DNA from 3 places in the Paenibacillus sp. J22P15 genome. Region 2 is predicted to be linked to each of the others. Evidence: a T-box and tRNA genes for the amino acid it is inferred to sense, from the RefSeq annotation. Region 2 holds a T-box; the other regions hold tRNA genes.
What was found. A T-box is a leader RNA that pairs with one kind of tRNA and senses whether it is charged. The one in region 2 lies ahead of leuS (leucine--tRNA ligase), so its partner is inferred to be a tRNA-Leu.

Region 1 (10,544 bases), on a different contig from region 2:
GTTTTACATGGCCCGTTGGTCAAGTGGTTAAGACACCTCCCTTTCACGGAGGTAACAGGGGTTCGAGTCCCCTACGGGTCACCACTATTCTCAAAGTGTGCTAGCTTTACGGAGCTTGGTTGCAATACAGCGAGAGCCATTAGCTCAGTTGGTAGAGCACCTGACTTTTAATCAGGGTGTCGAAGGTTCGAGTCCTTCATGGCTCACCATTTTCTTTATGGAAATGGGAGTGGAGGATATTCGACTTATAAATGTGCGGTAGTGGTGGAACGGCAGACACGCTATCTTGAGGGGGTAGTGTCCCATGGACGTGCAGGTTCAAATCCTGTCTACCGCACCATAACTTAATCTTTGCCGATGTATATAGGTGAACTTAGAAGGTGTCATTTTAATACACTTTTCTGATAGATGATGCCACTTTATATTCAGATCATAAATCTGACTAGAGGGTGGTTTTTTCGTTATAAGTTGCTCGAGCCGTGAAAACAGATGCATCATTAGAGATGAGGAGCTGTAAACATGAAAATAAACTTAAACTTTACGAACAAGGGACAAGCCGCGATTAGCAAATTTAACAACGAGGAATTGCTTGAGATTTTCGGACGCTACAGCAATACCTTAATGAAAAAATACTCAATCGAAGTCACTGTACCGGCTGAAGGTAATGAAGCGATTATCGAAAAGGGTACACTATCCGTATTTGTAGACAAAATCGAATGTGACGTTGAAACCTTCTTCAAAGAATTGGGAAGAGATGTTAAGGTTCCATTGAAGAAAAGACTTACGCCTGAGGACAAGTTAGACAACGTTTTTAAAGCCGAAACGATTGAAGCGTAGAGTCAATTTAGCACTTTTAAAAAAAGAGAAAAAAATGCTTGTACTTCTGATGATATGGTGATATAATCATTTATGTTGTCCAAGCATGAATCTTCTCAAAGGTTCCAGACGGCCCGTTGGTCAAGTGGTTAAGACACCTCCCTTTCACGGAGGTAACAGGGGTTCGAGTCCCCTACGGGTCACCATTAATCCTCAAAGTGTACAAGCTTTATGGAGTTCGTTGCAATCATTGCATAAGCCATTAGCTAAGTAAGCTAATGCGAAATTAATTGCAGAAGCTTTCAACTTATAATGTGCGGTAGTGGTGGAACGGCAGACACGCTATCTTGAGGGGGTAGTGTCCAATGGACGTGCAGGTTCAAATCCTGTCTACCGCACCAATAGTAATAAATCGTACGCCTCTAATAATAGGGTCGTTTTTTTTGTATATTCTAACAAAATAGTAAATAGATAATGTATAAGCTAGAACAAGAGGATGCCCGCGGAGGTGTCCTCTTTTTTTATTGCTACTCATGAAAACAACAAAGTAACGTTATTTTCTCACAATCCATGAACACATTTGCGACCGTATTCTTGGTAAGCTGGTTTCATCATAACGTAGGAGAATGAAACGATGCTTAACGTAGCAATTATTGGTGCCGGGGCTATTTCTAACGCTCATATAGATGCTTATTTAAAGTTTCCAGAGCGGTGCCAAATCGTGGTGATCAGTGATATTTTTGTCGAGAAAGCAGCAGCGCGTAAGAAGCAGCATAAACTGAATGCGATGGTTATATCTGATTATTTGGAGCTTTCGCAGCACAAGATTGATATCGTATCCATTTGTACACCTCCCTATACGCATGCGGAAATTGCCATCGCATTTCTTGAAGCTGGTGTACATGTCCTTGTGGAGAAGCCGATGGCATCTTCCTTGGAGGAATGCGATTTGATGAATGAAGCGGCAGCTCGGAGTGGAAACTTATTGTCAGTCGTTGCTCAGAACCGTTTCAAGTCACCGATGATGAAGCTGAAATCGGTGATGGATAGCGGTTTAGCCGGGAAAAAAGTTCATGCGCAGATTGATTCTCACTGGTGGCGAGGCCATTGTTATTATGATCTCTGGTGGTGCGGTACTTGGGAGAAGGAAGGCGGGGGCTGCACTTTAAATCATGCTGTTCATCATATCGATGCTTTGCTATGGATGATGGGGCGTCCTGTCGGCGTACAAGCGCTCATGACGAATGTGTCGCATGATAATGCAGAGGTTGAGGATTTATCAATTGGTATTCTACAATATGATGGCGGTGCGCTTGCACAGGTTACGAGCTCCGTCGTACATCATGGGGAAGAGCAGCAGCTTATTTTCCAAGGGACGAAGGCGCGTATTTCTGCTCCGTGGAAGGTAAAGGCATCAACTGCCTCTTCAAACGGCTTCCCAGAACCGAATCTGCAGCTTGAGGCAGAACTGCACAACTACTATGAGGCTTTGCCAGAGGTGGCCTACGAGGGGCATGTAGGGCAAGTAGACAATGTACTCACCGCAATAGAGACAGACGCACCGCTGCTTATAGACGGTTTAAGCGGCTGTCAGACACTAGAGGTCATTGTCGTGCCTTCGTTAACAATTAAAATTTCGATGCCTTGATGAGCGTGAAAGGTACCTTGATATTGCTCGGGATTATCGCTAGCACGATTGTATGCAAAGTAAAGCGGCACCTCTCGAAGATCGATGTTATGGATGTAAGACAAATCAAGCACATCCTCGCTTAAAAAATAGTTGGCATCTACTAGTTTACCATAATAGAACGAACTATTTTGCCTGCAAAGCTGAGCTAAGGACGTATGGTAACGCGCGTATTGATGGGCACTAGTTTGGACAATGCCAGCACGTCGTCGTTATACATTCGAATGCAGCCATGTGAAACGACATGACCAATAGAGGATGGATCGTTAGTACCGTGGATGCCATAATGAGGCTTGGAGAGTCCCATCCAGAATGCTCCGAACGGTCCGCCGGGATTGGGCTGCTTGTTTATAATCGTAAATTCGCCGGTAGGTGTTTGGGTGAGCATTTTACCGATGCCTACGGGAAAGGCTCGCGTGACGATGTCGCCGTCCAGCAAATATAGCTGTCGATCGGAAAGATCGACGATAATACGGTAGTCAGGCATATTAAATTCACTCCTTTTCTGCTATGGTATGTGGAGCAGCGTAGGTTTGCTTCATTGTTTTTCTGCCTTGATCGCTGCATCGTGTGCTTTGGGGAGGTTATCATTTTGCAGGAGCTTGTTGGACACTGTGAGGCATGTAAAAAGCATGTATATTGCAATGATGGATTTATTAACGGCATCGTACTGGAGGATAAAACGTTAATCTGCTTTGAATGTTCCGAGGATAAGCTTCATCAATTACTTGATGAAATATAGCGCATGCTGCAAATAGTAAAAGGGCTCTCCGAGGAGAGCCCTTTTACTATTTAATGACCTGATGATTCGTGGTCGTTAGACAGCTTAAGTACGTCAAACAGTTTGAATAGTAAGCTAAGTACAATAGCTACGACAGTTGCGAGAGCCATCCCCGAAAGCGAGAAGTCTCCGATCGTAAGCTTTACGCCGCTAAGACCAGTAACGAGAACGACTGTAGTTAAGAATAGGTTAGTTGGCTTGCTGTAATCCACTTTGGATTCAACAAGCATCCGAAAGCCGGAAGCAGCGATAACGCCGAAAAGCAGCAGAGACACGCCGCCCATAACCGGTGTTGGAATGCCTGAGATCAGTGCAGAGAACTTACCGGAGAACGACAATATGATCGCTATAACAGCAGCTCCCCCAATAACAAAGGTCGAGTATACCTTCGTTATTGCAAGTACGCCAATATTTTCTCCATAGGTCGTGTTAGGCGTAGAGCCTACGAAGCCCGATAGGATGGTAGAAATACCGTTACCCAGCATTGAGCGATGAAGACCAGGGTCTTTTGACAGGTCTTTGTTAACAATATTTCCAGTAACGACAAGATGACCGATATGCTCGGCGATAACGACTAGTGCCGCAGGCGCGATCGCTATAATAGCCGTCCACTGGAATTCAGGGAAGGTGAAATGCGGTAATTGCACAAAGCTATTCTCAGCAAACTTGCTGAAATCTGTGAAGCCCATGAAGTAGGCTAATACATATCCTGTAATAATACCGAACAGAATCGGTATGATACGCATGAATCCGCGGAATAGCACGGAGCCAAATACCGTTACGGCGAGCGTGATGGTGGAGAGGGCAACGATTTTTGGATCAGGGGTCCATATTGCTGCGTCCGCATCAGTAGGGATTATCCAGCCTGCCATCCGAGCTGCGACTGGAATAAGCTCTAAACCAATAATCGCAACGATAGCGCCCATGGCCGCTGGTGGAAATACGACGTTAATCCAGCCGGTGCCTGCTGCTTGAATAATAAGCGCGACGATGGTGAAGATGACGCCTGATATAATAAATCCGCCTAATGCAGCTGCATAGCTGCCGCCAGCCGCATGATTGGCAATAACAGCGCCAGCCGGAGCAAGAAAGGCAAAGCTTGAGCCTAAATATGCCGGAATCTTATTGTTGCATATCCAGAGGTAAAGCAGCGTTCCGATCCCGTTCATGAGTAAACAGATTGCCGGATCAACACCGAGTATATTCGGTACGAGCACGGTAGAGCCAAACATTGCAAATAGATGCTGCAAGCTAAGCAATAAGCTCTGCAGGGTGGGCGGTCTTTCGTGAACGCCAATAGCGTTTTTCATGAGAATGAACTCCTTCGATTCGATAGGTCGTATATTTTTTGCACTAATCGATTTTACTTAGTTCAGTATGGGTTGGCAAGTGTTTTCTTATCATAGGATGGTCATAAACGAATACATTAATGAGTAAGAGGAGGTGAAAGGATGGAATTGTGGGTGATTTGGCTCATTCTCGCTGGCATATTGTTAGTCATTGAGATGCTAACGCTTACTTTTTATTTGCTTTGGTTAGGAATTGGTGCTGTTGTTGCGGCTATCATTGATTGGTTCTGGCCGGGCTCCTTTGTTCTTGAACTAGTCGTTGGTTGCATCGTGGTACTAGTATTGACTATATTTACTGGTCCGATAACCCGTCGCTTCCATTCCTCTCGGGGCTTCAAGGATGCGGTGGACGAACTCGTCGGCAAGCAAGGGATCGTGCTGGAGGAAATTTCAGCGGAAGCTCCTGGTATTGTCAAAGTAGGAAATGAAACGTGGAGTGCAGTATCAAATGAACCATTGATGAAAGGTGAGAGCATTGTTGTCGTCAGTCGTGGAAGTGCAGTGCTACAAGTTGAGAAAGGGTGAGGCTAATTGGATATGGGTTTGATCGTAGCGTTTATATTATTAGCTATCGTCATCGTATTTGCGGCGTTATCCATCAAAATTGTACCGCAGCAAAGGATAGGAGTTGTGGAGCGTCTCGGAAAGTTTAATCGACTGCTGACGCCTGGTGTTAACATTCTTATCCCAATTATTGATCATGTACGTACCTATCATGATTTGCGTATTCAGCAAGCGAATGTACCGCCACAAACGGTAATTACAAAAGATAATGTTCAGGTGAAGATCGATACGATTATCTTTTATCAGGTGACGGGCCCTGAGCAGGCTACATATGGCATATCCGATTATGTATACGGGGTGCGAAATATTAGTACGGCTACGATGAGGCAAATAATTGGTAAGATGGAACTCGACGAGACGTTATCAGGACGGGAGAAAATATCGTCCGACATACGGATTGCGCTAGATGAAGCGACTGAGAAGTGGGGCGTTCGGATTGAGCGAGTAGAGGTCATTGATATCCAGCCGCCTGTGGACATCCAAGATGCGATGGATAAACAAATGAAGGCGGAACGAAGCAAACGAGCGATGGTCCTTGATGCAGAAGCAGCGAAGCAGGACATGATATTACGCGCTGAGGGTGACAAGCAAAGTAAAATATTGAAGGCTGAAGGCGATAAGGAAGCCCGAATTCGTCAAGCAGAGGGACAGCGTCATGCACAGGAGCTGGAGGCGATGGGGGAAGCGAAGGCCATCCACACCATTGCGGAAGCGGAGAAAAACCGGATCGAGCTCATTCGCTCCGCTGGCCTCGACGAGAATGTGCTGACGTACCGCTCGCTCGAAGCGCTCTCTGAAATTGCTCAGGGAGCTGCGAATAAAGTGTTCATTCCCACCAGAGCAATCGACACACTTGGCAGCATTGGAGCGATAGGTGAAATGCTCAAGGCAAGCAAGTGAGATGAGTGAAGATATATAAGCAAATGAGGTTGTCTCAAAAGGTTATCAGCCTTAAGAGACAACCTTTTCTTATGCGGGTAGCATGTGTGCGGACGGGTGGCGTGTGGTTGTAAGCACGTATGTGCTCTTACAAAGAAGAAAGTAGCTAAGTTTGTTGGCTATAAGCGCGTATGTGTGCTTACAGCGTCCATTCGGAGTGTGCGGGCGGGTGGTGTGGGGCTGTAAGCACGTATGTGCTCTTACAGAGAAGAAAGAAGCTAAGTTTGTTGGCTGTAAGCGCATAGGTGTGCTTACAGCGTCCATTCGGAGTGTGCGGACGGGTGGCGTGGGCTGTAAGCACGCACGTGCTCTTACAGCGAAGAAAGTAGCTAAGTTTGTTGGCTATAAGCGCATATGTGTGCTTAAGGCGTCCATTCGGAGTGTGCGGACGGGTGGCGTGGGGCTGTAAGCACGTATGTGCTCTTACAGAGAAGAAAGTAGCTTTTGTTGGCTGTAAGCGCGTATGTGTGCTTACAGCGTCCATTCGGAGTGTGCGGACGGGTGGCGTGGGGCTGTAAGCACGTATGTGCTCTTACAGCGAAGAAAAGTAGCTAAGTTTGTTAGCTGTAAGCGCATAGGTGTGCTTACAGCGAAGAAAGTAGCTAAGTTTGTTGGCTATAAGCACAAATGTGTGCTTAAGGCGTCCATTCGGAGTGTGCGGACGGGTGGCGTGGGGCTGTAAGCACGAATGTGCTCTTACATCGAAGAAAGCAGCTAAGTTTGTTGGCTATAAGCGCGTATGTGTGCTTACAGCGTCCATTCGGAGTGTGCGGACGGGTGGCGTGGGGCTGTAAGCACGTATGTGCTCTTACATCGAAGAAAGCAGCTAAGTTTGTTGGCTGTAAGCGCGTATGTGTGCTTACAGCGTCCATTCGGAGTGTGCGGGCGGGTGGCGTGGAGCTGTAAGCACGTATGTGCTCTTACAGCGAAGAAAGTAGCTAAGTTTGTTGGCTATAAGCGCATATGTGTGCTTACGGCGTCCATTCGGAGTGTGCGGACCGGTGGCGTGGGGCTGTAAGCACGTATGTGCTCTTACAGAGAAGAAAGTAGCTAAGTTTGTTGGCTGTAAGCGCGTATGTGTGCTTACAGCGTCCATTCGGAGTGTGCGGACGGGTGGCGTGGGGCTGTAAGCACGTATGTGCTCTTACAGCGAAGAAAGTAGCTAAGTTTGTTAGCTGTAAGCGCATATGTGTGCTTACAGCGTCCATTCGGAGTGTGCGGACGGGTGGCGTGGGGCTGTAAGCACGTATGTGCTTTTACAGCGAAGAAAGTAGCTAAGTTTGTTGGCTGTAAGCGCGTATGTGTGCTTACAGCGTCCATTCGGAGTGTGCGGACGGGTGGCGTGGGGCTGTAAGCACGTATGTGCTCTTAAAGCGAAGAAAGCAGCCAAGTTTGTTGGCTGTAAGCGCGTATGTGTGCTTACAGCGTCCATTCGGAGTGTGCGGACCGGTGGCGTGGGCTGTAAGCACGCACGTGCTCTTACAGCGAAGAAAGTAGCTAAGTTTGTTGGCTATAAGCGCATATGTGTGCTTACAGCGTCTTACAGTGAAATAGAGCGGTGTAAAATAAGTACTGGCAAGCGTAATAACAAGCGAAAAACCCTTGATTTTTAAGGATTTTTCGTTTTTTTTGGCAGTGCGCCCAAACGGAAGGTCTGATGAGCTTATACGAAGACTTAGTATTTAATATACCAAATTTGCGGTGAAATTCTTTAATTTGATATAATAAATATGAATATCGAAATAAGACGGGAAGCTGCCTGAGTGAGAGAGCATCTTGAGTTATCAGCCTTAACTGTTCATACACTAGATAATTATGTATACTCTCTTTACAATGTACAAAGCAGAAAGGAGGCTAACTATGTCGCAAGATGACGTACCGCTGTATAAAAGGATATATAATGATTTAAAGAACAAGATTGAATCCGGGGATTACATCGTAAACGAACAGCTCCCTACTGAATATGATCTCGCTGAAATGCACGGAGTAAGCAGAATTACATCAAAACGTGCACTTATCGAATTGGAGCGGGATGGGTTGATCTATCGAAAAAGGGGAAGCGGCAGTTTTGTAAAAAAGATTGATAACCGCTCACTCTCGTCGATATCCGGTGGCAAGATCATATCGATGATTTTACCTTATGTAGCGGACAACGGTTTGTTAGGTTATATTCATGGGGCAACGGACTATTTGGAAGACAAAGGGTACTATCTCGCGATCCATTCGAGCAAATGGAGCAAGGATAAAGAAAAAGAGTTGATCTATAGTTTGCCCAGGAGCGGAATCTCAGGCATACTTCTCTACCCGGTCAGTACCTTGAAGAATCTAGACGCCGTGTATTCGTTGCATATGAACCGGTATCCGATTGTGACAATCGACCAGTATTATGACAATGTGCCGGTGGGAAGTGTAACTTCTGACAACTTCAAAGGCGGTTACTTGGCTGCATCTAAGCTTATTGAATTGGGTCATAGACGTATTGCCTTTGTTTCAAGCATTAATCTTCAATACAGAAGTTCTGTTAGGGATCGATTCTATGGTTATTGCAAAGCGCTGCAAGATGCAGATGTTTCAATTGATGGAGAGATCATCGTTGACGATTTTATAGATGAATACGAAACTTTAGCTAAAACGGAATGCGTTCAATCGCTAATAAAGCGATTGTTGGAGAAGGGCGTTACTGCGATTCAAGCAGAACACGATCATTTGGCCGTAGACTTAGTGCGCACTGCTGTAGAACAGAAAGTAATGGTACCTGAAGAACTATCAATTGTCGGTTTCGATAACCACGATATTTCCGCAAACATTGAGATCCCTGTGACAACGATAAAGCAAAATTTTTATGAAATCGGCAAGCAAGCGGCCGCTATGCTTGTGGATCAGATCGACCTGGGAATCTTGCAAAAGCAAAACAAAGTGGAGATTGAAGTGGAATGGATCGGCCGGCAATCAACAGGGCTTGCTGAGTAGAACGGACCCAAAACTTTGCGGTTTATCTAATAAAACTCACAAAAACAGCCATTCATCCCTGTCCTGAAAGAGGAAGGGGATGAATGGCTGTTTTTACTAAAGGTATATCAATTATTATAAAAATTAAAATTTGTCATACCAATATATTTACAAGGAACATTAATACGAATATAATGGAACAAATCCCCAGTAGTTGATATACTAAATTTCCTTGGGGACTGCACTTTAACTTTTCAATGCGCAGAAGGCGGGAAGCATTCGACATCATGAATGCGCTTACACCGAATGGGAGGTGGAACGAGAAAGGCAAGGAAAGAGCAGGTCATTTGAAGTGCATTCTAAAATTACGTTTAAAGGGGTAATCGTATGTCAAAAATGAAAGCGCTTAATTTATTTTCTATCATCCTTGCTTTTGTACTTGTTTTCTCGATTGTAGGTTGCAGCAGCAATAGTAACGGTAATGGCACTGGGGATGCAGCAACCGCAACAAATACGGCGACTGAAGCAACCAATGCTCCTGCGGAAGAACCAGCCGAAGAAGTAATCGACATGCAGGGCAAACCGATCAAGATCGCAGCGTGGTGGAGTGCCGATCCGCGAGCGGTCGCAGAAGCAGAGCGCGACGCTTATACTCAAAAATCGATCGAAGTGATCGAGCAGGTTGAGAAGAAGTACAATACGAAAATCGAGTTTGTGACACTTGATTATAACCAATTCGTAGAGCAATTCACGACGACATCCTTAGCTGGAGAACCGATTGCAGACATCGTTCGCTTGGAATTGTTCTGGATGTTCCCGAAGCTTGTGAAGGATGGCTTTGTAGGTCCGCTTGAAGATTACATGGATATTGACCCTGCGAAGGTTCCTGGGTGGATGATCGAGGGCGGCACGTACGAAGGGAAACAATACGGACTTGTAGAGAGCGCCCCTTCTGGTTTTGGTGTTTGGTATAACAAAACATTGTTCCAAAAGTTAGGTCTTGAAGATCCTTACCAGCTGCAGCAAAAAGGGGAATGGACTTGGGATAAATTCATAGAAATTGCTAAGAACGCAACGAAAGATTCTGACGGCGACGGCAAAGCGGACACCGTTGGTTTGAGCGCTGGAGCTAGAGATCTTTTCAATATGTTCGTCTATACAAACAACTCTTCGGTAGATGTAGCGGAAGACGGATCTCCGAAGTTCTCGTTGGATAGCCCGAACGCGATGGAAGCCGCACAAACTTTCTATGACATGTACAATACGCACAAAGTTGTTGATACCACTAACGAGCCGTTTGTAAATGGTAAGGTTGCGATGACGATTCACTTTACTTGGGAAATTGGAAACTACAAGCAAAATATGACGGATGAGCTTGGTTTCGTGTTCTTCCCGAAAGGTCCGAAAGCAGAGAAATACACGACTCATACACCGTTCGGCAACATGTGGGCTGTATCGA
Region 2 (10,544 bases):
TCAGCTTTCCCATCCGCGCCGCTAACAGACCTAATACAGACATAAGTCCAGCACGAACTACCGAAGGCGAGGCACCGGCAAGAAGCACGTAAAGGGGAACAGACAGCATGAGGATCAGCAGTATTCGTTCACGGCTGATGCGTCCAAATCGAAGCATACCACTAAGTGCGTAGAGGAACACCGCGACATGAAGCCCTGAAATAGCCAAAATATGCGTTAAACCAAGTCGCGAAAATTGCTGGAACTGCTCCGGATCGAGGTCCTCGCGAATGCCGAGGACGAGCCCCTTCATGTATCCTGACTGTGAGGAGGGATACAGCTGGTCCATCCGCGCGCCAAGCCAGTCGCGCGCGTTGTCGACGCGGCCGAGCAGCGCGGCCGCGGTCCACTTGGGGCCCGGCGCCAGCTTGGCGGCGGCGGTGCCCTTCACTTTGAGCAGCCAGTGGATTCTCTGGCTGCTCAGATAGCGGCGGTAATCGAATCCGCCGCTATTAGATGCGCCAGCCGGCCGCGTCAGCTCGCCGGCAATGCGCACTATGTCGCCGCGCTGCCAAGCCGCGGCGATGGCCTGCTCCGGCTGCTCCGCCAGCCGGATACGCACAAGCACTCGCTCGCGCACGACTCGCGCTGCGGCTTCGCCCTCCACGTGGATGCTATTCGCCTCCACGCGAAACATGGCGCGGTCGCCATCGACCTCTACCGCGGACACAATCGTACCGACCGCCTCCGCCGCATACGCAGCTCGCGGTCCATCCGCCTCAGCGGCGGCAAGCAGCGCCGGCAGCTCAGTCACGTTCCGGGCATCCGCCCATACACGTTCTCCTGCGGCAAGGCCTACTGCAAGAGCACAGGCAGCCGCAAGCTGCCAAGACGCCTGCCTGCACAATACAGCAGCGGTCGCGAGCAACACAGCCGCTCCGCCTACAAGCAAAACGCCGCGGCTGCTTAATCCCGCAGCTGCGGCGCTTCCTATTACCCAGCAAATCGCAAACCATATCAAAGGACGTCGATTCACGTTAAGCTCCCCCTATTCTCTAATCGGTAAACGAAATAAAAAAAACCTCTGACGCATCAAAGATGCAATCAGAGGTTCCTCCTCTTTCCAACTATTCAACAAGACATCCTAAGATGTTACATCCATATGTGCTTGAGCAGGCGGCTCGAAATGATCCAAACAACGGAATGTAATGCCCTTCTGAGCCATCAGGCTGATCACCTTTTCGCTATCCTTCGGATAACTGCGATGGTAGACGATTTCAATGACACCGCTATTGGCAAGCATATTGGCACAGGTCCAGCAAGGCTGATCGGTTACATACACCGTTGATCCTTCGCGATCTGTACGAGCTGTGAACAGCAGTAAGTTTTGCTCTGCATGGATTGTGCGAATACAGCGCTGTTTCTTGAACAGCTGCTCCTTGCCATCAACCAGCTTCATCTCAACTTCCTCTGCTATCATGCAGCCTGCTTCTAAGCAGTCCTGCACGCCCATCGGTGCTCCGTTATAGGCTGTGCCGAGCAGTTTCTTCCCTTGCACAAGCACTGCACCAACATGTCTGCGCGGACAACGCGAACGCGTCGAAACCATATAAGCGATATCCATAAAATACGTATCCCAGTCCTTGCGGTCGGCATCCTTCGTTTGGGTATTCATAACTTCAACTTCCTCTCTCATGCTGCATCTGATGTTCTAGTTGCGTAGTATATGTCGTTTAGATTTGTTGGCTCGCAGCGATTGCCTGCTCGATATCTGCCAAAATATCTTCAATTCCTTCTGTTCCGATCGATAGACGAATCATACCAGGGGAAACGCCTGCATTCGCTTGCTGCTCAACAGACAATTGCAAATGCGTAGTGCTAGCTGGATGAATGATGAGCGACTTGGAATCGCCAACGTTAGCCAAATGCGAGAACAACTCTACCGCGTTGATCACTTTCTTGCCCGCTTCAACTCCGCCTTTAATGCCGAATGTCATAATAGCGCCTTTGCCCTTCGGCAAATATTTTTGCGCAAGCTCGTAAGTTGGATGGCTTGGAAGCCCTGGGTAATTAACCCACTCAACCGCTTCATGCGCTTCCAAATACTCTGCTACCTTTTGTGCATTTGAACTGTGGCGTTCCATCCGAAGATGCAGCGTTTCAAGTCCTTGCAGCAAGAGGAAGGAGTTAAATGGAGAAATTGCAGCTCCCATATCTCTGAGCAATTGTACACGTGCCTTAATAATATAAGCAACTGGACCAACTGCATCCGTATAAACAACACCATTGTAGCTTGGATCCGGCTCAGTAAGACCAGGGAACTTACCGCTTGCTTTCCAGTCAAACTTTCCTCCGTCTACGATGATACCGCCAATGGATGTTCCATGGCCGCCGATAAATTTTGTAGCAGAATGCACAACAATGTCCGCACCGTGCTCAATTGGTCTGCACAAGTATGGACTTGGGAACGTATTATCAACGATAAATGGAATTCCATTCTCATGTGCAATTGCAGCAACCGCCTCAAGATCGATAACATCGCCCTTCGGATTTCCGATCGTTTCTGCATATACCGCTTTTGTGCGCTCGTTGATAGCACCACGGAAGTTTTCAGGATTTGACGGGTCTACAAATCTCACCGTAATGCCAAGCTTCGCAAGTGTCATCGAGAATAAATTGTATGTACCGCCATACAAGCTTGTTGCTGAAACGATTTCATCGCCGGCACCCGCAATATTAAGGATTGCATATGTAATCGCAGATTGACCAGATGCAACTGCCAAGGCAGCAGGAGCGCCTTCAAGTTCTGCTACACGTTTCTCAAAAACATCCGATGTCGGGTTCATAATTCTAGAATAGATATTGCCGAATTCCTGCAATGCAAATAGATTTGCTGCATGATCTGTATCTTTGAATCCATAAGATGTTGTCTGGTAGATAGGTACCGCACGAGACAACGTAGTTGGATCGATTTGCTGACCTCCGTGGACGGATAGTGTATCAAGAGAAAGCTTGCGTTGTTCAGACATTTCCTCGACTCCTTCAAGTAAGTTAATAGATAATGGCAAGCGGTGGATAAAACGCCCGCTCCCTTCCATTCTCTCACAATTATGGACGAGCTACAATGCTGTCTTGTATTCCTTGTAATAGTTTTTCTCCAATTCCCTTGACACGGAGCAAATCATCAACTGAGACATATTTGCCGTTTTTGTCTCTATCTTCAATAATAGCTTGAGCCTTTGATGGACCGATCCCTTTCAACTCATCGAGTTCGGCTGCTGATGCTGCGTTTATATCCAGCTTTCCTGCATCCTTCAAGTCTGCTTCTGCATTAGTATCTGTTGTAGTCGCTGATTCTGCTGCGGATACGGCCTCAATCTTAATAACAGAATCCTCATCAGGCTCCGTGCGCTCCTCCACATGCGAAGCCTGCTTTCCGGGCTTTTCTGATTTACTTTCCGTGATTGATGGTATGACGTTCTCTGTTTCAAGCGATGCTATTGCAGTTTCTACTGCATCATTTAATGGCACCCACTCCCCTGTATCCGTCCGCTTAGGCTCCTTAAAAGCAAGTGCCATCAAAACAACTGCGGCCACGATTAATATAGAAGCAAGTAAAAAAGATTTGCCAGATAATCTATGAGCTTTGGACTTCACCTCACAACATCCCCTTTGAAAGAAACATTTTTTTTGGAAACAGATGACATATCAAACAAGTCCTTCGGAATAAGGTAAGAGAGCACAAACAACGAATACATGTACAGAAGTTTTTGACTCGGGATTTGTTCCCGTATAATCCTTATCCATGACTTGAAGCTGGTTATACGAGAACCAAACCTTTAGGAGGGTTCAGCATGAATGTCGGATTTATCGGGACGGGCACGATGGGAAGCCTGCTCATTGAAGCTTTGATAGCATCAGGTGCTTTATCTCCAAAACAAATTGCCGTCAGCAACCGCACCTTTGCAAAAGCGCAAGCTTTGGCCAACCGTTATTCCGGCATAAGAGCCGAATATACGAATGACGCGGCTGCCTGCGGCTGCGATATCATTTTTTTGTGTGTAAAGCCTGTGGAGTTCAAAAAAGTGGTCGACGATCTGAAAGCAAACATTAAACCTAATCAGATAGTCGTCTCTATTACGAGTCCCGTACTCATCTCTCATCTTGAAGGCGAACTCAATTGCAAGGTAGCAAAGGTCATTCCAAGCATTACGAATTATGTATGGAGTGGAGCATCACTTTGCATCTATGGCAAAAGGATTGATGAAAATGATCAAGCTCAGCTGGAGGACCTGTTATCCCATATCAGCCAGCCGCTGCGAATAGATGAAAGCTACACGCGCATCGTATCGGATCTATCCAGCTGTGGACCTGCCTTTATCTCTTTCCTGCTTGAGCAATTTGTTGATGCAGCTGTCGCAGAGACTGGCATCGGCCGAGACGAAGCTCTTCGAGTGGCAAGCAGCATGCTGCTTGGAACAGGCTTGCTGCTGACCGAAGGCGGTTTGTCGCCAGCGGAGGTTCAGGAGAGAGTCGCTGTCCCAGGCGGAATTACAGCACAAGCGTTAAATTTACTGCGCAGCGAGACAGAGGGCGTATTCAATGAGCTTATCCGCACAACTCATGCGAAGTTCGATGAAGATGTCATTAAAGTTTCGACTACCTTTATAGGCGAAGAGGTGAACGGTCAATAGCTGTTCTTCAGCTAAAGCCCGTTCACCTCTTCTGTTTGCCTTAATTTGCAACGATATTGACTAGTTTACCTTTTACTGCAATGACCTTGCGAATCGTTTTGCCAACAATCAGCTCTTGAACTTTCTCAAGCTCTTTCGCTAAGGCTTCCATTTCAGCAACATCCATATCGGCTGCAATGGAGACGCGATCCGCGATTTTACCGTTAACTTGTACGACGATCTCAACCTCTTGATCGACGGTCCAAGCTTCCTCGAACGTCGGGAATGCTGCATAGGTAAGAGAATCCGTGCGTCCCAGCTTCTCCCACAGTTCTTCCGCGATATGCGGGGCAATTGGAGAAATCAATTGAACGAAATGCTCCATCGCTGCTTGCGGAAGTACTTCCGTCTTGTAGGCCTCGTTGACAAAAATCATCAATTGGCTGATAACTGTGTTGAAGCGCAAAGCTTCATAATCTTCTGTAATCTTCTTGATCGAACGATGCCAAGTACGTTTGAACGCGTCACTCGTGTCCCCAGCTCCGATTTTGGCATTCAAGCTGCCATCCTCATTAATGAACAAACGCCATACACGGCTAAGGAAACGATATGTTCCTTCAACGCCATTCGTGTTCCAAGGTTTTGTCGCCTCAAGCGGACCCATAAACATTTCGTACATACGAAGCGTATCTGCGCCGAACTCGTTTACGATGTCATCTGGATTAATGACATTTCCACGAGATTTGGACATTTTCTCATTGTTGTTGCCAAGGATCATACCTTGGTTGACGAGCTTATGGAATGGCTCTTTCGTATCTACTACACCGATATCATAAAGCACCTTGTGCCAGAAACGAGCGTAAAGCAAGTGAAGAACAGCATGCTCAGCGCCGCCGATATACAAGTCAACCGGCAACCATTCCTTTTGCTTCTCAGGTGAGCAAAGCTGCTTGTCGTTTTTAGGATCGATGAAACGCAAGTAGTACCAGCAGCTGCCTGCCCATTGCGGCATCGTATTTGTTTCGCGTCTTGCCTTCATACCTGTCTCAGGGTCGATCGTGTTTACCCACTCCGTAACATTCGCAAGCGGTGATTCGCCCGTTCCTGAAGGTGTGATTGCATCAACATCAGGCAGCAAGAGCGGAAGCTGATCCTCAGGAACCGTCTTCATCGTGCCGTCCTCCAGATGAAGAATCGGAATCGGCTCTCCCCAGTAGCGTTGACGGCTGAATAACCAATCGCGCAGACGGTAAGTTACTTTTCCTTTACCTTTACCTGATTCATCAAGATGCTCAATCATCTTCGCGATCGCATCCGCATTCGTCAGGCCGTTCAAGAAATCGGAATTAACATGCTTACCATCACCTGCATAAGCTTCCTTCGTTATATCTCCGCCTTGAACAACCTCGATGATTGGCAAATCAAATTGCTTTGCGAATTCCCAGTCACGTGCATCATGACCCGGTACCGCCATAATAGCTCCAGTTCCATAACCAGCGAGTACATAATCTGCGATCCAGATTTGTGTTTTCTCGCCATTTACTGGATTGATCGCATAAGCGCCTGTGAACACACCGGATTTGTCTTTCGCCAAATCAGTACGCTCCAAATCACTCTTGCGAGATGCCGCCAATTGGTATGCTTCAACAGCAGCTTTCTGCTCCGCAGTTACGATTTGTGCAACCAGTTCATGCTCAGGTGCCAATACGCAGTAAGTTGCGCCAAACAATGTATCCGGACGAGTCGTAAATACGACCAATGCCGAATCATGACCTTCAATCTCAAAGGTAACCTCAGCACCTTTTGATTTCCCAATCCAGTTGCGCTGCATATCCTTAATGCTTTCGGACCAATCAAGATCTTCCAAATCATCCAATAGACGATCAGCATATTCAGTAATTTTCAAAATCCACTGACGCATTGGCTTACGAACGACTGGATGATTACCGCGTTCACTTAGACCGTTGATGACCTCTTCATTAGCGAGTACGGTTCCAAGAGCTTCACACCAATTCACCGATACTTCGGCAACATATGCAAGTCCTTTATTATACAATTGGATAAAAATCCATTGCGTCCATTTATAATATTCAGGATCAGTTGTACTGATCTCACGATCCCAATCATACGAGAAACCAAGCGATTTGATTTGTCTGCGGAAATTATCGATATTTACAAATGTAATATCGCGCGGATGCTGCCCAGTATCAAGCGCATGCTGCTCCGCAGGCAATCCGAAAGCATCCCAACCCATCGGATGAAGCACGTTGTAGCCCTTCATTCTTTTGTAGCGGGATACGATATCCGTTGCTGTATAGCCCTCTGGATGGCCTACGTGCAAACCGGCTCCTGAAGGATAAGGGAACATATCTAACGCGTAAAACTTTGGTTTCTCTGCATCCTCAGTCGTTTGGAACGTTTTGTTTTGATCCCAGAATTGTTGCCATTTCGGTTCGACAACAAGCGGATTATAGCCATGAAATTGCTGTTCTTGAGTCATTGTTAGTATCCTCCCCAAAATAGGTGCTGTATGCTTATTCGTATAAAAAACATAAAACCTCTCGCCCCTAGCGATTAATCGCTAGGGACGAGAGGTTATTCTCCCGTGGTACCACCCTAGTTAGCGGCAGACATGCTTTGCCCATCGCTCACTTGTCGCCCTTATCGCAGGCCAAACGGTGCTTTGTTCGCGGGACAATCGATAATACCATCGGCCCGTTCATCGCACAGCTCCAAGGCGAGCTTCATTTCGCAGCAGGTCCGGCTTCCACCATAAATCACCGGCTCTCTAGGCCTAACTTACGAAATTACTGTTCCTCTTCAACGCTCCATATACAAAAAAATCGTTAGTTTCGATTATAAAGATCACTCGGTTCGGTGTCAAGGGATCTCAAGATAACTTCAGCTCGCGATTTCAATCCATAACTAATCATTATTTCCCTCGTGCACTAGATAATGTTTTATTTGAGCCTACCCCAAGGCCAATCAACCCAAAAATAACTCCAACCACAACTAACATAACTAATGATATCGTCCAATCATTTGTAAAATCATGAATCAAACCAAACAACAACGGTCCGGCAGCTGCGAGCAGATAGCCAAGTGATTGCGCCATCCCTGACAGCTGTGCTGACTGCGCAGTACTGCTCGTCCGAAGTACAAAAAACATAACCGCTAGACTAAAGCCAGACCCGCCGGCAATACCAAGTAAAATCATACAAATAGGAATGATATCGAGGTTACCGCTAAGCAGTCCCAGATAACCGCATATTAATATTATTGACGTAATAACTGCAAGCACTCTCTGACTAGCTTGCTTTCCAGCAATGATAGGGATGACAAATGTGGCTGGCAAACTGACGAACTGCAGTAACGACAGCATCCAGCCTGCATCAGCGTGACTCATGCCCCGATCAGACAGGATTTCAGGCAGCCAAGAAATATTAACATAGAAACAAAAAGATTGAAGTCCCATAAATATCGTGACTTGCCATGCGAGACCTGAGCTTAACAGACTAACCCCTTTCTCACTTTTCGCTAATTTGCTAGTACCTTTGCGAGATAGTGAGCGAATTTGAGGCACCCAAGCTGCGGTAGCAATGAGTGCAAGGATAGCCCAACAGGCAAGCATTCCTTGCCAGCCGAAGGAAAGCTGCTCTGTAATCGGTATGCTAAATCCCGATGCCAAAGCTGCGAATAAATTCATTAATACCGAATATAAACCAGTCATTAAGCCGACTGTCGTCGGAAAATCTCTTTTTATCAAGCTTGGAAGCAATACGTTTGCCACCGCAATCGCCATGCCAAGCAAGATCGTCCCCGCAAATAAAGCAGCAATCGTCGGAAGAGATCTGATGATAATTGCGCCTGTAAGTACAATCATCGCAATAAACAACGTGTTTTCCATACTGATACGCTTAGCAATACGTGGTGCAAGAGGTGAAATAAGTGCAAATGCGAGCAGCGGTAAGGTCGTCAGTAAACCTGTCATTGCGCTGGAAATACCGAATGAATGCTGGATTTCAGATACAATGGGTCCGACCGCCGTTAGAGGTGCGCGTAAATTAGCGGCGATAAGTAAAATACCAAGAAGCAATAGCCAAGAGCTTGTATTAGCAATCGGCGTCGTAGATGTTGTTGTTGACAAATTTGAACTGTTGATTTTCAAAGCAAAATCCTTCTTTCTCATGCTGTTCATTCTAAGATGTTTCGTTTACCATGCAGCCGTCTATCCCATTCGACAAGGGCGGTTATACCTACACTAATTGTGCATTACAAAAATCTACTCGTTCAATTTTGCACGATACCAATATTCATATTGCGGAACGTATCCGATTTTATCGTACAACCGATTGGCTGACGCATTATCCTTCACTACAAGTATATAACCCTCGGTCGCTCCCCTTCCCTTGCCCCATTGCAGCAAATGCAATACGAGCTGCTCGCCGTACCCTTTATTCCGATTACACTGGTCAGTTACGATGTCATACAGCCCTATCCGGTCATCCTCGATCACGGCATATCCGCAGGCCACTGGTATTCCATTATCATGTAGAAGAGCAAAGCACTTCTCTAACGGAGATTGTTCCAGCAGACTGCTTGTTATCGCTCTTTGCTTATCAGATAAACCGCTAAACACCGTGATGGCATCGAGCCAACTCTCTGTAAGCTCCTGCTCAAGCCAAATATCCGCATGGGAGGGTGATAAAACATCGGATAAGGGAACCGTCTTCACGATGGTTTGATCGATAAGCTCATAGCCGCGTTTCGCCAGCTCATCATCTAGAGTGGCTGGCAGGCTGAAGGGTGATATTTTGAACACTGGTCGAATGCCTTTCCGCTCGTATAAATCCTCACAGGCTCTTATTTTCGCATCCAACTCCAGCGTGTGGCCATATACTGGATTGATCGAATTAGAGCGTTTTGTATATCCTTCCGCAAAACGAAGAAGCCAACCATCATACACGACGGTTTGTAAAGCTGGCCAGCCATTTAGACTCATTTCCTCCATTCGAAAATGAAGCATTTTGTTAATCGGCTGAATGTGATGCTGATCATGCCAAATAAAATCGTACAAGTACTGCTCCACTTTAAACGGATGCCCGTCCGCATCCACATAGGATGCATCATATTGCTCATTTGATAAATTCGCTATTGTGTCCAGAATCCGCTGCCGACTCTCGATTGCGTTTCTGACTAATTCATCTATGGAAGCAGAGCTCGCATATGCTTTCGCTATTTCGTTAAACTCATCAAAATTTAAGTGCTGTACCGTAAGCGGTAAGCCTGCTTGCACCTTTTGAATCGCCTCTGCAAAAAAATAATCATCCCACCGCAAAATATGCGCAACGACCTCACGAACCTGCCACTTGCCGACTGTCACGGATTGATTCCAAATCCGCTCATCATAGCTTGCCAAATTCGTTACAAACGTAATCCATCCACCAAAGGTGCGAAGCAGCTGCTCTTTCTCAGTAGACATTTGCAATTCCATCTCCTTATATCAATTGGTAAACTCATCCATACATTTATTTATCATACGAAATAAACCAATGAGTAGCGAGATGTTTTTGTTCCCTACACGAAAAAATAGCCGCCTAATCGGCAGCCGATTATGAATCCTATTTCATAACATTCCAAATCGTTCAAGCTGGTCAAGCTGATTTGCCTTCTTTAGTATTTCACGCTGCATCGGCCCTAGCAAATCAAAGTGTGGATACTCCGACCTAGCGTGAATATATCGAGGGTTAAGTCCGTTATCATAACACCAACGCGAGAGCTTCTCCATATCGGAGCAGCCTACCTTCGTCACCGTACGCATATCTGGAAATCTTGGGTCCAGCCAGTAATGCGTCAGAAAAGCAATCTCACCGCGAGCAACCGCTTCTTTCC
Region 3 (10,544 bases), on a different contig from region 2:
CATAGTAGTACGTTTCACAAGATGATTGGCTGGTGCGTTTTCATAAATATGGCTTGCTTCGGCAGTTCTTAAGTCTGGGTCGCCGTACTCTTGGCCCCACGCGTTGGAGTTGATAATGATATCATTGCTATAATTTCGGACCATACTGAACATTACGTCATAATTGGAATTAGGCATTGCTTGCGGACCATCAAAGTAAAGGTAAGTCGGATCATAACGCAAAATAAGATCCTCAACATTTTGCACAAACACATCCGTAGACATATGCTGTAGACCGCCGCCCTCGGTTGCATAATACAAGCCAAATTTCATACCGTAACGTTTTATTGCTTCTTCAAACGGCTTGATGCCATCAATGACATTCCCATCTTCACCTTTTGGGTAATATAACTGTCGTTCATGCTTCGGATCGCTAAATTTTGAAGGCCAGTAATAATTTTGTTGTAGCGCTTCAACCGACACTAATGAATGCCCTTGTCGTTTTGCTCTCTCTGCCCATAAATCAACGGAATAATTAGGATCATTAAAATAGTCGTAGGTTACAATAGTGTGGCTTAACGCACTAACCCTACCTTCTTCGAACCATTTATTCGGACGCTCTTTGACTGTGATCATAAATTCCTTCACAGCTGTATTTCCATTCTTGTCACTTACTTGAACGGTGAATGGGTAATCTCCCGGTGCACTATTGATGCTGATAATGCCTTTATTGCTGTTCAAATCAACTCTTCCATTCACTAATCCATCTGCAATGGTACCATCCGGATTTAATTCCAAACCATCTGGCAGTTCACCATCTATAATACTCCAAGTATAACCAGGTGCACCTCCACTCGCCATAAATTGAAAAGCCGATGCGGCAACTCCGAATTTGTTACCTGATGTAGATTTATTCCAAACGTAAGGCCATTCCTTGTAACCAATCGGCATATTGTTGGTTGGAAAAGATGCATCCTCGCTCGCAATTCCTTGCGTAGCAATCGACAATGTTTCGCTTTCACCTGAAACGGAATAAGTAAGATTGTCAATTTTATTGCCATTGATATCCGTCACACGACCGTAGAATCCTAGATAAGATACATTCGCATCCTGCGCAATCGGAACGCCATTAGCATTCAGATCCTCGGTGAAGCTATGCTTTATCTGTAACAGGATTTTATTCCAGCCAGCTTTTAATTTAATGTTCGCTATTTTCATATCCTTCTGTACTTCAGCAGCTACTGATGGATTAGTTACCGCAATATCATTGACGAACAACCGGTTTACGCCGCTGGACCCAAACCTAAACTGAGCATTTTGTGCATTTGGGCTGTACACATAGGTATGCGCATACACGAACTTATTTTGTGTATCGATACCTTTTTTCACCGTGTAGTAGCCATATAAATCTTGGTAATCATCATAGTTTCTATTCCAAATCCGATCATCAAAATATTCCCAATTCCGATTGCCTTCACCGCTAGTCAAGGCTTCGCCGATTTTCGGTGTAATATGAGCTGTCGGTTCTGGATCTACGGTTTCAACAATCCCATCGCCGTCAAATACATTAACTTCAGTAAAACCTAGACCGACATTTTTCAAATTTTTCTGCCCGTCATGTACAATCAACAGTTCAACCTTTGAAACATTGTTCACAACCTGTTCAAGCGTTACTACACCAGGGTTCTTTCCCAATGGATCGATATTTGTGATTGTACCCGTCCCGAGCACTTCATTATTTGCACCCTTTAGCGTGTAATTCACCTTCTGAACATCCGATGTATTGGCCGGCCAACCTTGACTATGTCGGTCAAACACCTCAATTTGTTTCACTTTGATCGGCTGATTCCAAGATAAATATAACGTCGGTGTAGGATCCCAATTCGGCCAAGAAGTTGGTGCACCGCCTGTATCATGCATTTGTGAAATCCACTCCGTATTCTTATCGCCGTCAATAGCAAACTTTGGCAACTTTGAAGCGGAATCTGTTCCACCTGGGAAAGCATCAGGGCCAGTTTTCCAAGTGGAGCTTGAAGTCGCTGCAGCCGTTCTAGCCCAGTTTCCATCTATTGGTCTCGGGTCCTCAAGGACAACTGTTCCATACATTTCATCTGCAACTGCCGTATCATAGGGCCCCGCTAACAGCCAGCTATTAATAAACGGAGCATTTCCTGATGCCTGCTGTGCATCTACCCGAGGAGCATTGGGTCCAAAAGTGAAAATTCCTGCTATCATGGATAACGCTACGCCTAAAGAGACTACTTTCTTCACACGCTTATTCAGTTTCAGCTTCATTTTCAATCCCTCTTTTCATATTCATGGTTAACCTACTTTTCCGCATAATGGTTCTCCGATTTGTCCAATCACCTCTATTACTGATATGATTTGTAACACTCCCCCTAAGAAAACGCTTGCAGAAACAGTGAAGACAGCTCCGTTTTCAACCTGATACACAAAAACGGTGAACGGACTCTGACATGCCCTCGATTCCGCCTCGCTGTCTTTTTTTTGCCGCACTCGGTGAGCATGATTGAGAGAATACCTAAAGCGATTTCGTCATCTTTTCATCGTCTGGCCTCCATATGTTCTTAATGATATATGCTTAACGGGCCGAAACCCGATAAAGCCGAGCCTTAGCTTCTTGATGGACTGCAACAGGAACCGAAAGCGCTTTCTTTAAAATGTTGTACTCTATGTCATTATGGGGGATTCTTCCACATAGGACTGCGCAGGAAATTCGAATCTCCGTTTCCGATAGTTCGTTGGCTTTCGCATCAACATGATCGATTGTGCATATAAAGCCCGTATCCTTCTGGATATAGACTCCCGGACCTCCAAGCTGGTCAGCATCATCGACACTTCGGCAGACCCAAACCATGATCGCCGATTTCCGCTACGTTAACTTTCTTATGCATATTAAGTTCCTCCCTCTACACGCCTGTAATATTTTGAATTTGAATGGCACAGAAACAATTAATCATCGATAAGGAATGTCTTGATTTTACTGCTTTATTAAACTTAATCTTACTGATAAAATAATTAATGTACATGAATACTCTTGCGATTTACCTGTAATATATTGCTGTCATTCTTTTATGAAGAAAGGCTTGATAATAATGTACTTTTATGGTGGATCAGTGCAGGAGGATAATCTTTACCTGGGACACAGACAATTATCAACACCGTATTACATTAATTGCTGCGGGTATGCGAAGATTGATGATTATGATGGGTCTTTAAATAGAACAAGAATAGATTTTTATTTGATTTATTTAATCAACGGTGCTGGCCATTATATTACAGAAAACGGCGCTATAACCGCGAAGGCCGGCAGCATAATCATATACAGACCTGACGAGCAACAGCATTTCTATTATAAATCCATTGAAAAAGCGGAGCTTTATTGGATTCATTTCACCGGTGGCCAGGTTGAAAGTTTGATGACTGAATTGAATTTTACCGGCAGTCATTTTTTTCAGGTGGGAATACATTCGGAATTTATAGAGCTATTCGAAAATATCATTCATGAGCTGCAGATTAAAAAGCCTTGTTACCAACAGTTGAGTATAAGCTATCTGCTACAGCTGTTGTCTTCCTTTTCCCGGGATGCAGACGCTTTAAGGAACGGCAAAAAAGTACATGGAAATAGCTATCTTGAAAATGTAATCAAGGTTATGAATGAAGAATTTCAGAAGGGGCATGAAATGGAATATTACGCTACAATGAGCGAATTAAGCATTTTTCAATTTATTAGAAACTTCAAAAAGCATACAGGGTATTCTCCGGCCAAATACATAGAAAAGCTAAGAATTGCAAAGGCCAAGGAGCTTTTACATGATTCAAGTCTCTCTATAACTGAGATTTCGGCAATTGTCGGCTATAATGATCCCTTTTATTTCAGCAAAGTTTTTAAGAAAACATCCGGCATAACCCCATCTGAATTCAGAAGCACATCAATACATCGAGATTTTACAAGTTGAATTTTTTAAGAGTCCGCACAGATCATGATACGAGGCTGGCACCTTAAGGTTATGGATAAGGATTTTAACTATCGCAAAATGGTTGAACTCGTCCAAAAAAGGAGAACAGCAGGAAATCGAGATCACTCCTTGTTAAATTTTGTAACTCTAGTAGCAATAGTTAAGCGTTTGATGTGATCTCCAGCTTTTCCCCTGCTCCGCACCGGACGTGCTAGTTTACCAGCATCCGGCGCTCTATCTAATAAAAAAATACTAGATTATTAGTTCCCCGTTACTCATCGTTTTATAGACAGAGAGTTATCACCGTATAGAAAAAAACCAGTCCCTGAAACGGACTGGTTTACGCTGCGTTCATTCAACTATCGTTTCCCGTTAGTTCAATCTAAGCTCCTCGTTATAATTCACTTACCATAGTCACGATAAACCCTGATTCATAATTATGGTTGAATGTGATTTTATACTTCTCAACCTTCTTGTCTTTTTTATTGTCTATAACTCTTTGAACTGTTGCCAAAACATCTAATTCGTAAAAACCTCCCTCGACTTTTCTCATATCCGTTACTTGAAATGGGTCAAACCAGTAGACGTATTCTTTTCCTGTCTTCAAGTACCGTTTTTCTTGAAGGGCTAGTAATATCCTTCTTTACAATTCTGTTGTTAACATACGTTCTATTTTCATGCGGATGAGCAGCACTTGCTGACTGAGTCGATAATATAGCCCCAATGAAAAGGACTAGAATGAAACTCCACTTTTTACTCATAAATACAATCACCCACACCTATTTATTCTCATTCTGAGCGGGGAGTATGTAAGTTAAGTCGTTAAATTTAACTAAATCCCGAACAACTTCATATTAAAAAACGGGTAAAAAAAAAACCAGAAACTCCTTGTTACATAAGGGGTTTCTGGTTTTTAAATTGTATGATCTGAACAGGGTTCGAACCTGTGACCCCTACCCTGTCAAGATAGTGCTCTCCCAGCTGAGCTACCAGATCATGTTATCGACAATTAATAATATAACAGGATAAACAAACCAAGTCAATACTTTTCCTAACTTTTATTGTTGTCTCCCGCTCCTATTTCGACGTCTTCACCAGGATCGAATAGGCCATAATAATTGTATACGAATTGCAACAATTTGTTAAAGATTGACGTCAAATAAGCAAATAAAAGAAAAGAAGAGGTGACCGTATGAAAAAACGCATGATACTGATAATGACACTAGTTGCGATGATGCTCTTTACGCTGGGACAATCCGTTTGGGCTTTCAAGGATGTCAAAAATGATATAAACGAGCAAAAAATTAACGAGCTAAAGAAGCTGGGAATACTTAGCGGCGATAAACATGATAAGTTTAACCCGAAGGGTAAGCTCACTTATGCAGAAGGCGTTACTTTAATTGTGAAAGGGCTAGATATAAATATTGATCATATCCGTTTCATTAAGGAACCTAAAGCTAGCGACTATTTTACTAACCTCAAAGATGACGCATGGTACTCACAAGCTTTTATTATTGCGAATCTGAACGGACTAGAGATTCCAAAAACGGTCAAAGCTAACGACGTTATGACTCGTGAGCAATTCGCTCATCACCTGTTCAAAGCGATGATGACCAAAGGTGACTTTGCCTATATTAAAATGTTCATACAGATAGAAGATGCTGCTGACGTTAATGATACGTATATGCATAGCATTCAAAAGCTCCTCATTAGCAAAGTTATCACTTTGGATAGCTCAAACAAGTTTTACCCTAAAAAAGCACTACTACGCAGTGATGCAGCAGGATGGCTTTATAATGCCATTACATTTGTAAAGGAGACGACTCCTATTCCAGATCAACCCGACCAGCCGAGCCTTGACCTCAAACTTTCTATAGAAGCAGTGAGTCCAGCTATCAATAAAGTAACCATTAGTACACAAGTACCACATCCAGGCTACGGCATCCGAATTGCTTCTATTGGTTTTGAAGGAGATCAAGCTATTATTTATGTAGAAACCGTGTTGCCTGACCCTGATAAAATGTACCCTCAGGTCATTAGCGATGCATCTGCTTCCACGTATGTTGATTCAAAACTAAAACCGGTGCTTCCTCAAACGATGAATTCAAGCGGGTCGTCGACAGGCACACCAATCATCACAGAATAAAAAACTAAAAAAAGCTTCTCTATCTGTCTAAGTTATCTTTCAGACAGTAGAGAAGCCTTTTTCTATTTGATTTCAAGCTCGTTCAGCTTAGGAATCGTCCAGTCGATAGCGTCGCTCCCAATTGTCTCTAGAAAAGCGTTTGCCCTTGTGAACGGTTTGCTCCCAAAAAAACCTTTACGAGCTGCAAACGGGCTCGGGTGCGGTGAAATAATAACGTGATGCTTGTCCGCATCAATTTGATTCACTTTCTCCTCCGCGTTCTTCCCCCAAAGGATGAACACTACCGGCTTGTCCCTGTCGTTTAAAGCCGCAATAATCGCATCGGTAAATCGTTCCCATCCCATTCCTTGATGAGAATTCGGATTTCCACCCTCCACTGTCAGCACTGTATTTAGAAGCAGCACACCTTGCTGAGCCCATGCAAGCAAGCTTCCGTGATCTGGTATTTCCGCCCCTACATCAGCTTCTAGCTCTTTGTAAATATTTTTAAGAGAAGGCGGTATCTTCACTCCCGGCTGCACAGAGAAGCTAAGCCCATGCGCCTGATTAGGACCATGATAGGGATCTTGTCCTAAAATGACCACTTTGGTTTGTTCATACGATGTATGATGAAGTGCGTTATAAATATTTTGCTGTTCCGGGTAAACCGTCACCGTCTTATATTTTTCTTCCAGCATAGCTAACAGCTCTTGCATATAAGGAGCGGCAAGCTCCATTTCCAACTTTTGCGACCAATCGTTTGTCAAACTAATCATCACAGATAATATCCCCTAGTTAAACATTTTCGAGCAAGCACAACCCCATTAATTCTGCTTATCGAACCAATTAAAAAAGAATTGATGAATATACTGTCCAGCTAATAAATAAGGAACTGTTTCTTCTTCTACAAACGAATCTCTCCCTTTAATGCTAAAATACAGCCATAAAGCGATCCCCTCAGTGAATGATTCTGGTTGATATTGCCCATCCTTCAATAGACCTGAGATCGTACCCATACAATCTTCAATGGCCGCCTCACCTTCAGAATGATGCGCTTGGAGCTTTATGTTCAAATAGGAATATACATACGGAAACTCCTTGCTTCCAGCTAGAGAGGTGCTGTAAAGCGCTGTAGCGATCACTGCTGCCATGATACCCGTTTTCCACTGTTCAGCTTTGTCTGTTAATGAAATATCATCCTTAAACCTTTCGAGAAGGTCATTATACAGTGTATCCTTTAAGGAAAAAACCTCAACATATAATCGGCGTGCGTTTTGCCTAAGTAAAGTCTCTTCGTTCTCGTTCTGCTTCATCCAACCACCTGCTTCCTTTATTGCTCAGGCATATCATTTCAACTCTTAGTTTACTTCATTCAAAATAGAGAATGCAAAAATGTTCACGAATCAATCCTCTGTATTGTATTTCTCAGGCAAATAAAAAAAGCCCGCTGCGTTTCATCGCAACGAGCATATTAGGAAACTTAATCAGAATGCACCACTTCTGTTCCTGCAATAAAATCATGAATAGCTCGTTTATCCTCTCGTAACCCAACCATAAATGCGCTGACGATAGCCCCTATCCCCAAAGTTACAGCATAGACGAGTCCTCCGACAACATTACGCAATAACATCGTTCCTAACCCAGGGGGCGAACCATCTAGTTTTCGAATCTGCACGCTGCATATCCGCTTACCAATAGTGTATCCCCTCCAAAATACCGGAAGCAACAACGAATAGAGAAAAGAAATGGCGTCTGTGAAAAAATCCCTTCCCTCATCTCCTCCAGTAATCAACAACGAAATAACAAATAACGGAATACCTACAATGATTCCATCCAATAGTGAAGCACCTAATCGAATCCAAAATCCTGCATTCATGTATTAATCCCTCCTCATAGCCTGCGAATAACATTGCACCTGCATTGGGGTCCTTTATCAATAAAACTTACGCTCATTAAATCAGATGTATGCCATAAATAACAATTGCGTGAATAGACATTATCCGCATTATCCGCTCGCTTCCTGCTCTCATTTTCGTCCCTACTAAACACTAAAAACTTTTTTTGCGCTTATTCTAAACCTTAATTGGGAATATTGAATATGATATGCGCTGTTCAACCGTCATTTTCTCGTACCCATTACTAATCTCATTAAGGAAGGTTCGAATTCATGGATCCTACAACGGACTTATTAATAAAAAAAGCATATGCCGATCCCAGGCTAAGACAAAATATTTTTAACAAAGGTATAATCTACTTGTATTGCGATTACTCAGGTTTCTTCACGCAAAGCAATCATGGTATCGCTTGCTGCCTTGTTTACAACCAAACGATCCGCGTTACCGGTGAAAAGCTGTTAATTAACCATGATGGAGGTTCAAATTACGGCGAGCTGCTAGCTATCAAATATAGTCTAGCAATACTCTCCAAGGCATTAACTGAACATCAACCAAAAGTTGCTATCATCTACACGGATTATAGCTTTATTACAAAAATTTTAAAACAAAACGCCTGTTCACATCCGAATTATAAAATGGCAAGAGCTGAAATATTGGCTTCTCTTGATCATTTGAAAACGATGTTCCCTACAATTGAAGTTAGAATACGCTACATAAGTAAACATAAAAAAAACAACTCGTTTCACAGGCTCGCTCATAATGCTGCCAGACAAGCTGCTCAGACATAAGTGCAACGTATATCAACAAAAAGACTCCTTCTCGTCTCTTGCTTATAGCAAGTGTTGAAAAGGAGTCTCTTTGTATCTCTTATGTACTTCGTGAAAACCGTTGAACATGCAAGGTTTTCTAGGTATGCCGAGGACGGGAATCGAACCCGTACGGTGGTCACCCACCGCAGGATTTTAAGTCCTGTGCGTCTGCCAGTTCCGCCACCCCGGCGCAAAAATAATGAACTGTTTATTAGAAGCAGATATTATCATATCATATTAAGGATACCTTAGCAATAGCATTTACAAAATATATTCGACAGTACGGGATAGACATGAATGCAGCCGATAACCCTCAAAAAACTCAGAGAAAAACCTCCTTCAGTTGTACCTGATTTAGTCAGATACTAGAAAGGAGGTTTATCATCTTCTATTGAATCCTATGTGACTAATTAAAGCGCACAAGATTCAAATAGATTATGTACTTCGTGAAAACTATTGAATCATCAAAGTTTTCTAGGTATGCCGAGGACGGGAATCGAACCCGTACGGTGGTCACCCACCGCAGGATTTTAAGTCCTGTGCGTCTGCCAGTTCCGCCACCCCGGCATAATGTAAGGTTTTGCTTATGGTGGGCCCTGAGGGACTCGAACCCCCGACCAATCGGTTATGAGCCGACCGCTCTAACCAACTGAGCTAAGGGCCCTCGAAAACCGTATATTTCTACGTGTTCATCGAAAGGTTGGTTGCGGGGGCAGGATTTGAACCTGCGGCCTTCGGGTTATGAGCCCGACGAGCTACCGGGCTGCTCCACCCCGCGACGTATTTCCATTTGAGCAAAGCCAGTTGAATTGGCGACATAAAATAATATACTATATACGCATGTTTTAAGTCAAGCAAAATATACTAATTTATTTTTTTTATTTTTTCAAGGTATAAACCTCACGCCGTAGCGGCCTTTTCGGGATCGAAATACCTCCACCTCATGTGGTGTTTCGTAGCCGTACATCCAACCATCATTCTCCATTCTTCTGACCAAACAACCAGCTTGAAATTTTGTCTCGTACAGTCGAACCCAATATACCCATTTCATGTAATCCCTCCGCTATTATATAGGATAAGCAACAGGATTGTCGCTCCAATAAGTGCTGTATACATTAGAATACCCCAAAATTGGGATGATACATTCAAATGGGGTATACTCAAAATAGGTCATTTCAAAGGAGCTGAAGCCATGTTATATGGAATTGTAGTTTTTCCCGAAAAGCATGTACAGGACATCGCTAACAGCTGGCGAAGACGCCATGATCCTCATTACGCTGCCATCCCTGCTCATCTGACAGTGAAAGAAGCTGTCAATTGGTCAGACGAAGAGCTTCAACAGGCAGTCATCCATTTAGAGGAAGTGACGTCTAAACTGCCTGCTTTCTCTGTCCATTTGAACCGCGTTTCCAGCTTTTATCCCGTAAGCAATGTGCTCTATTTAGCGCTCCACGAACCTGCATCCATGCAGAAGCTGCACGAGAGTGTATGCAGCGGTCCATTAACAAATGGAGAATCTAAATATGTCTACACACCTCATGTCACCATCGGGCAAGAGCTCTCCGACGACGAACTGCACGATTTATATGGTAATCTGAGAATGCAGTCCATTGACCTCACATCCAAAATTGACCGCATACATTTACTATATCAGACCGATAACGGCGCTTGGACCGCCTACCAGTCATTTCTCTTGCGAGGTTAGACAAATATAAGGAAAAAGCCCGCAAACGACGCACAGGTCGATTACGGGCTT

Region 1: it encodes a tRNA-Leu, which carries the amino acid that the T-box ahead of leuS (leucine--tRNA ligase) is inferred to sense. The anticodon was not compared.
Region 3: it encodes a tRNA-Leu, which carries the amino acid that the T-box ahead of leuS (leucine--tRNA ligase) is inferred to sense. The anticodon was not compared.

The regions. Positions count from the first base shown of each region.
Region 1 covers NZ_JBWDNT010000002.1:719,726-730,269, forward strand. The annotation lists tRNA gene AC0YN6_RS07800 (tRNA-Glu) at 10-84, shown strand; tRNA gene AC0YN6_RS07805 (tRNA-Lys) at 134-209, shown strand; tRNA gene AC0YN6_RS07810 (tRNA-Leu) at 256-340, shown strand; gene AC0YN6_RS07815 (hypothetical protein) at 520-837, shown strand; tRNA gene AC0YN6_RS07820 (tRNA-Glu) at 948-1,022, shown strand; tRNA gene AC0YN6_RS07825 (tRNA-Leu) at 1,133-1,217, shown strand; gene AC0YN6_RS07830 (Gfo/Idh/MocA family protein) at 1,451-2,464, shown strand; gene AC0YN6_RS07835 (L,D-transpeptidase) at 2,652-2,990, opposite strand; gene uraA (uracil permease) at 3,296-4,594, opposite strand; gene AC0YN6_RS07845 (NfeD family protein) at 4,736-5,158, shown strand; gene AC0YN6_RS07850 (SPFH domain-containing protein) at 5,171-6,097, shown strand; gene AC0YN6_RS07855 (hypothetical protein) at 6,252-6,545, shown strand; gene AC0YN6_RS07860 (GntR family transcriptional regulator) at 7,997-9,106, shown strand; gene AC0YN6_RS07865 (ABC transporter substrate-binding protein) at 9,473-10,544, shown strand, end outside.
Region 2 covers NZ_JBWDNT010000004.1:228,705-239,248, reverse strand. The annotation lists gene AC0YN6_RS12170 (DNA internalization-related competence protein ComEC/Rec2) at 1-1,015, opposite strand, end outside; gene AC0YN6_RS12165 (deoxycytidylate deaminase) at 1,124-1,654, opposite strand; gene AC0YN6_RS12160 (homocysteine synthase) at 1,713-3,008, opposite strand; gene AC0YN6_RS12155 (ComEA family DNA-binding protein) at 3,088-3,636, opposite strand; gene comER (late competence protein ComER) at 3,834-4,673, shown strand; gene leuS (leucine--tRNA ligase) at 4,714-7,152, opposite strand; T-box leader at 7,233-7,485, opposite strand; gene AC0YN6_RS12140 (CynX/NimT family MFS transporter) at 7,585-8,820, opposite strand; gene AC0YN6_RS12135 (GNAT family N-acetyltransferase) at 8,935-10,134, opposite strand; gene AC0YN6_RS12130 (hypothetical protein) at 10,279-10,544, opposite strand, start outside.
Region 3 covers NZ_JBWDNT010000001.1:132,692-143,235, reverse strand. The annotation lists gene AC0YN6_RS00670 (discoidin domain-containing protein) at 1-2,274, opposite strand, end outside; gene AC0YN6_RS00665 (helix-turn-helix domain-containing protein) at 3,075-3,959, shown strand; tRNA gene AC0YN6_RS00660 (tRNA-Val) at 4,883-4,955, opposite strand; gene AC0YN6_RS00655 (S-layer homology domain-containing protein) at 5,152-6,105, shown strand; gene AC0YN6_RS00650 (uracil-DNA glycosylase) at 6,168-6,860, opposite strand; gene AC0YN6_RS00645 (hypothetical protein) at 6,909-7,397, opposite strand; gene AC0YN6_RS00640 (RDD family protein) at 7,565-7,960, opposite strand; gene AC0YN6_RS00635 (RNase H family protein) at 8,252-8,767, shown strand; tRNA gene AC0YN6_RS00630 (tRNA-Leu) at 8,893-8,978, opposite strand; tRNA gene AC0YN6_RS00625 (tRNA-Leu) at 9,270-9,355, opposite strand; tRNA gene AC0YN6_RS00620 (tRNA-Ile) at 9,376-9,452, opposite strand; tRNA gene AC0YN6_RS00615 (tRNA-Met) at 9,490-9,566, opposite strand; gene AC0YN6_RS00610 (hypothetical protein) at 9,675-9,839, opposite strand; gene AC0YN6_RS00605 (2'-5' RNA ligase family protein) at 9,981-10,493, shown strand.